2 linked regions of the Massilia litorea genome follow. The main gene of each other region encodes a partner of the protein of the gene in region 2 in a complex. Links are inferred from orthologs where the notes say so. Each region holds a gene or a part of one and is shown on either strand. Other genes may lie near its edges.

The links.
Region 1: the proteins of nusB (region 2) and rpsJ are in contact, whole or in part, in a solved structure (PDB 3D3B), measured with the Escherichia coli proteins. The link is inferred for Massilia litorea from one-to-one orthologs.

Annotation. Positions count from the first base shown.
Region 1 is NZ_CP062941.1:886,724-889,906, forward strand. What follows is about bases 81-2,941. They hold rpsJ (30S ribosomal protein S10), read right to left. Parts: upstream 1,738-2,941; coding sequence 1,423-1,737; downstream 81-1,422. Other genes in these bases: LPB04_RS03980 (hypothetical protein), read right to left, coding at 331-636; LPB04_RS03985 (hypothetical protein), read left to right, coding at 636-1,055; tuf (elongation factor Tu), read right to left, coding at 1,916-2,941. Also shown: LPB04_RS03975 (phasin family protein), read right to left, coding at 1-71; more of tuf, read right to left, coding at 2,942-3,106. UniProt on the Escherichia coli protein: Involved in the binding of tRNA to the ribosomes. Part of the processive rRNA transcription and antitermination complex (rrnTAC). The complex forms an RNA-chaperone ring around the RNA exit tunnel of RNA polymerase (RNAP).
Region 2 is NZ_CP062941.1:4,792,345-4,795,401, forward strand. Bases 156-2,890 are described here. They hold nusB (transcription antitermination factor NusB), read right to left. Parts: upstream 1,891-2,890; coding sequence 1,420-1,890; downstream 156-1,419. Other genes in these bases: LPB04_RS21550 (transglycosylase SLT domain-containing protein), read left to right, coding at 269-1,072; ribH (6,7-dimethyl-8-ribityllumazine synthase), read right to left, coding at 1,904-2,389; ribBA (bifunctional 3,4-dihydroxy-2-butanone-4-phosphate synthase/GTP cyclohydrolase II), read right to left, coding at 2,440-2,890. Also shown: more of ribBA, read right to left, coding at 2,891-3,057. UniProt on the Escherichia coli protein: Part of the processive rRNA transcription and antitermination complex (rrnTAC). The complex forms an RNA-chaperone ring around the RNA exit tunnel of RNA polymerase (RNAP).

The sequences.
Region 1 (3,183 bases), 3.9 Mb from region 2 along the record:
TTGAAGAAGGCGAGCTGGGAATCGAGATAGGAACGTAGAACCGGATTGACAGGTTGGGAGAATGGAAACATGGTGTACCTTTTCAGTGTTGAGCCGCAAAGGATGCGGTCACATGAGCAATGAGGAGCGGGGGTGCCCGGTGCGGGCGAAGGGGAAAACAGCAGGCTGCTGCTTGAATGCAGGATCACGAAGGGACCGTGCGAACAAAGGACACTATGCGCCATTTATCGCGAGGATAGGACAAAATACCAAAAGTATTTACGCGCCTTAAAATCGGGCAATGTTTCGCCATGGCGTACGCAGGGGCGTACTGCCGGCGGAATGACGCGCTCAGCGCGTCGATGCGCGGGGTAGCGGTGGCGCTCCCTCCCATGCAAGGCCCGATAACTTGTCGGTGTGCGCCATCTCGTCGCCATAGCGATAGGCCGGGCCTGGATCGTCGAAGCCGGTATCGTAGGCGTCCGGATAGCGCGCAGGGTGACCGTCGTCGGGATGCTCGTTGCCCAGATCGATCCTGCCCCAGCCGTGAAGCACGGCATCGTTGAATCTGTCCCAGGGCGGCAGTTCCCCCCATGGCGCAATGACCAGCTTGCCTTCCGGTCTGCCGCCTGCGCGGTCCAGCGGCGCATCCGGCATTGGAAACCATCCCTGGCTTGCGGCGCAGCGGGCCGGTCCGTCCCGGCAATACCGAAGCGTCCGACGAGCGCGGTGGCGCGGTCTGCTTCCATGTCCGCCCCGGTCGTCAGCGTGAGCACGTGGCTGCGCGCTGCCTCGTCCGCCGTACTGCCCTTACCGGCCTGTCCCGCCGGAACAGCAAGGGAAAGCGCCACGTCCGCACGTGTAAATCCGGCAGCAAGCAATTTGTTCAGCGCATGCTGTGCAGCGCCGCGGTCGTCAAAAACCGCCGTCAAGGCGTGTCTCATGGTGTTCTCCCGGTGGCATCGTTGGAAGCTGCGGTTGCCGACGATTCCGGAGGCGTGACGCGATCGTGCTTGCGATTTCCGGTAAAAATCTTCGTACCGTATCTGGTATTGCCCGCATCGCGCGAGCTGTAGCGGTCGAGCCCGCCTTTGGTCAGGACCTTCTTGCTCGTGAGCGACGCTGTCTGACAAGAAAGTTAAATCGCGCAAGAAGCAATTGGCATTTCAGTATAGTCCGCAGGCGCGCACTATGCTGAACTAATGCGAGCGTCTGGCAAAGGTGAACTTGCCTGTGCTTCGCACGCGCTCGTCCGGGCAAGGCACGGCGCGGAAGGCGGTATCGGGAGGATGAGGGGACGCCAGTCGGATCTGCTGATGCATCGAAGAGACGCATTCGCCATGCGTAAACGGAATCGGGGCCGGGAAAGTTCGCCAGTTGGCGGCCCTTCCCGGCCCCGATTTTTATTTCAGCCCGCGAATTGCTCCGCGTCGGCTTCAATGATTACTGCAGCTTGATTTCGACATCGACGCCAGCTGGCAGGTCCAGCTTCATCAGTGCGTCGACGGTCTTGTCGGTTGGGTCCACGATGTCCATCAGACGCTGGTGCGTACGGATCTCGAACTGGTCGCGCGAGGTCTTGTTGACGTGCGGCGAACGCAGGACGTCAAAACGCTGGATACGGGTCGGCAGTGGAACTGGGCCCTTGACGACGGCGCCGGTGCGCTTGGCGGTGTCGACGATTTCCAGTGCGGACTGGTCGATCAGCTTGTAGTCGAACGCTTTCAGGCGGATACGGATTTTTTGATTTGCGGACATGCGATTTCCTTGGAAAAGAGCGAACCGGTTTTAGGACCGGCAATGATTTGTCAGGTACTACGTGCTGCAAAGGAGCGAGAGTATATCACTCTTCTTCCTTAAACAGAGGGGGCAGAATCGAGATTCTGCCCCCTCTTGTTGTGCCGGCGGAACGAACCGCCGGCAAATCAAAGCTTGATTAGGCGATGATCTTGGCAACGACGCCGGCGCCGACGGTACGGCCGCCTTCGCGGATTGCGAAGCGCAGGCCTTCTTCCATCGCGATCGGGTTGATCAGCTTGACGGTGATCGACACGTTATCGCCTGGCATGACCATTTCCTTGTCCGCTGGCAGCTCGATCGAGCCGGTCACGTCGGTGGTACGGAAGTAGAACTGCGGACGGTAGTTGTTGAAGAACGGGGTGTGACGGCCGCCTTCATCTTTCGACAGAACGTAGATCTCGCCGGTGAAGTGGTTGTGCGGCTTGATCGAGCCCGGCTTGGCCAGAACCTGACCACGCTGGACGTCTTCACGCTTGGTGCCGCGCAGCAGCAGACCGACGTTGTCGCCAGCCTGACCCTGGTCCAGCAGCTTGCGGAACATTTCCACGCCGGTGCAGGTCGTCTTGACGGTGTCGATGATGCCGACGATTTCGATCTCTTCGCCGACCTTGATGATGCCGCGCTCGACACGACCGGTGACGACGGTGCCGCGACCCGAGATCGAGAACACGTCTTCGACTGGCATCAGGAAGGCGCCGTCAACAGCGCGCTCTGGCGTCGGGATGTAGGTGTCCAGGGCATCGGCCAGACGGATGATGCACTCTTCGCCCATTTCGCCTGGCTGGCCTTCCAGCGCCATACGTGCCGAACCCTTGATGATCGGCAGGTCGTCGCCTGGGAACTCGTACTTCGACAGAAGCTCACGCACTTCCATTTCGACCAGTTCCAGCAGTTCTGCGTCGTCGACCAGGTCGCACTTGTTCAGGAACACGATGATGTAAGGAACGCCAACCTGACGCGCCAGCAGGATGTGCTCGCGGGTCTGTGGCATCGGGCCGTCAGCGGCCGAGCACACCAGGATCGCGCCGTCCATCTGGGCGGCACCGGTAATCATGTTCTTGATGTAGTCGGCGTGGCCTGGGCAGTCGACGTGCGCGTAGTGGCGCGCGGCGGTTTCGTACTCGACGTGCGCGGTGTTGATGGTGATGCCGCGTGCCTTCTCTTCCGGAGCTGCATCGATCTGGTCGTATGCTTTCGCTTCGCCGCCGAACTTCTTCGACAGGACGGTTGCGATTGCTGCGGTCAGCGTGGTCTTGCCGTGGTCAACGTGTCCGATGGTACCGACGTTGACGTGCGGCTTGGTCCGCTCGAATTTACCTTTTGCCATTTTGATCTTCCTTTAAAAGAACGATTTATTTGTGTTTTGTTGGCTCTGATGGCGACGTTCACGTCTCCATCAGAGCG
Region 2 (3,057 bases):
CCACTGGACCGCACCCGCCCTGGGACAACGGCCAGCTGAAGCAAAGCAATGACGGCGTTTTGGTCTTCCGCACTGGAAGCCCTGACGATTTTTCTGATGCACGGCATTGGTACCTCCGTAGCGCTCCATGCGCCGCGACGGGATCCTTTTCGCCGCGACAAAGGGGACTTCGATGATCAATCGTTTGTTCGGTTCGAGCGCAAAGCTCGTCCAATTGGCCAGCCAGCCAGTCACGTTTTCACAAGTGGCAAAAACGGCGCGTGGTTTGTTGACCACAATGCAGCACACCCTGACCGTGTTCGGTCTCTCGGCAGTGGCAGTACTGACCCTGCTCTACACGAACCCGGATGCAGCAAAAAAAGTTTCGGAACTGCTGCATTCTGAAACCGTCGCCGCCGCACCTGCTGGTGCAACCGTCGCGACCGCCACCCCAGCGCCGGCCAAGGAGGCCGCACTGGACGCAACGCAAGACCGGGCCGAGCTCAAAGTCCTCGCCAACAGCAAGCAGCAGCAGAACGTCACCTCCTGGCTCGCCAAGCGCTACCGGGTGGCCGGCGACGCGGCCAACATGCTCGTTTCGACGGCCTACACGACGGCCCATGAGATGAAGCTCGATCCCCTGCTGATCCTGGCCGTGATGGTCATCGAATCGGGCCTGAACCCGTTCGCGGAAAGCCCGATGGGCGCCAAGGGCCTGATGCAGGTGATGGCCAAGGTCCACCACGACAAGTTCGAGGAAGTCGGCGGCGCCGAGGCGGCCCTGGATCCGGTCGCCAATATCCGTGTCGGCGCGCAGATCCTGAAGGACTACGTGAAGCGCACGGGTTCGGTCGAAGGCGGCCTGAAGACCTATGTCGGCGCGGCCGACATGGAGGACGACTCGGGTTATGGCGCCAAGGTGCTGGCCGAATACAAGCGACTGAAAATGGTTGCAGGTGGCAAGAAGGTCCCGACGGTGACCCCACCGGCACCGACGCAGATGGTCGTCAAGGCGGCGCCTGCCGCGCCGGCGGCCCCGAAAGCCGCGGAACCGGCTGCGGAGCCGAAAACGGAGGCGCTGGCGACGCTGTAAGGTGAAGCTCGTACGCTCCTCACGCCACCGCTTGCGGTGGCTTTTTTATTGATGAGTCGGGACGATCGCGCACCGTAGGGTGGGCTCTTGAGCCCACGCGTTCCGTGCAGACGAATACCCATAGCTCGTGGATACTCGCCGCGGCATTTGTGCACCCATTTGTGGCCTCGCAGATACGTTATACCAATGCATGAGCACGAACGCGTGGACTCAGGAGTCCACCCTACGGTGCGCTGCTGTCAACAAAGAGCGAATACGACATCGCCTTTTCGGAGCCCACAAAAAAGCCACCGCGCCTTTCGGCAACGGTGGCTTTTCGCCAGCCCTACTATATATACAGAGGGAAATTAACGCCGCGCGTCGGCGCCGACTTCTTCCGGACGCAGTTTCGAGGCCAGTTTATCGAGCACGCCGTTGACGTACTTGTGGCCGTCGATGCCGCCGAAGGACTTGGTCAGCTCGACCGCTTCGTTAATCACGACGCGGTATGGGATTTCCGGGTGGTTCTTCAGTTCGAAGGCGCCCAGCAGCAGGACGCCGTGCTCGATCGGCGACAGTTCGCTGACCGCGCGGTCGATCAGCGGAGCGATCGTTTCGCGCAGCTCGACCGAGGTCGTGATCGTGCCGTTGAGCAGCGACGAAAAATACTCGCCGTCGGCCTTGTCGAAGCCGTGGGCGGCGCGGATGTTGTTGGCCACCTGGGTCGATGGCTCGTTATTCAGCAGCCATTGATACAGGCCCTGGAGCGCGAACTCGCGCGCGCGGTGGCGCGGGGTGCGGTTCTTGCTCGGGTTGGCGTGGGTGGTCTTGTCGGTCATGTTCGTCCTTCGATTACTCTTCTTCTTCCTCGGGGTGCAGCTCTTCCAGCGCCAGCAGCAGGTTGGCCATCTCGACCGCAACCTTGGCCGCATCGGCGCCCTTTTCCGCCATGCGCACTTCGGCCTGCTCGTCGGTCTCGGTGGTCAGCACGGCGTTGGCGATCGGGATGCCGTAGTCCAGGCCGATGCGGGTGATGCCGGCGCCCGACTCGTTCGAGACCAGCTCGAAGTGGTAGGTTTCGCCGCGGATGACGGCGCCGAGCGCGATCAGGGCGTCGAACTGCTGGGTTTCGGCCATCTTCTGCAGGGCCAGCGGGATTTCCAGCGCGCCCGGCACGGTCACGTGCAGGATGTCCTCGTCGGCCACGCCCAGGTGCTTCAGTTCGGCCAGGCAGGACGACAGCAGGCCATGCCCGACGTCGGCATTGAAGCGCGCCTGCACGATCCCGATGCGCAGGTCCTCGCCTGTCATGTTGCTCTCATAAGTTCCTACCGTCATGGCTGCCCTCTTCTTAGTGTGTTCGTATTAATAGTGTGTATGGTACCGCGTCAGGCCGATGGACTGGCGATGTAACCGGTGACCTCGAGATCGAAACCGGTCATCGACGGCATCTTGCGCGGATTGGCCAGCAGCTTCATCTTGCCGACGCCGAGGTCCTTTAGGATCTGCGCGCCGATGCCGTAGGTGCGCAGATCCATCGTCGCCGCACGGCCGGTCGGACGCGCGCCCGGCGCATCGAGCGACGTGAATTGTGCGAACAGCTGCTCGGCCGTCTCGCCGCAGTTCAGCAGCACGACGACGCCCGATTCGCTCTTCTTGATCGCTTCCATCGCCGAGGCCATGGTCCAGGAGTGGGTCGTGGCGCGGTGTTCCAGCACGTCGAGGATCGAGACCGGCTGGTGCACGCGCACCAGGGCCTCGTTGTCGCGCCCGATCTCGCCGTGCACCATCGCCAGGTGGGCGCAGCCGCTCGGCTTGTCGCGGTAGGCGACCAGCTTGAATTCGCCTTGGGCCGTGTTCAGGGTGCGCTCGGCAACGCGCTCGACCAGGCTCTCGTTTTCGCTGCGGTAGTGGATCAGGTCGGCGATGGTGCCGATTTTCAGGTTGTGTTCTTTCGCGAACTCGATCAGGTCCGGCAGGCGCGCCATGGTGCCGTCTTCCTTGAT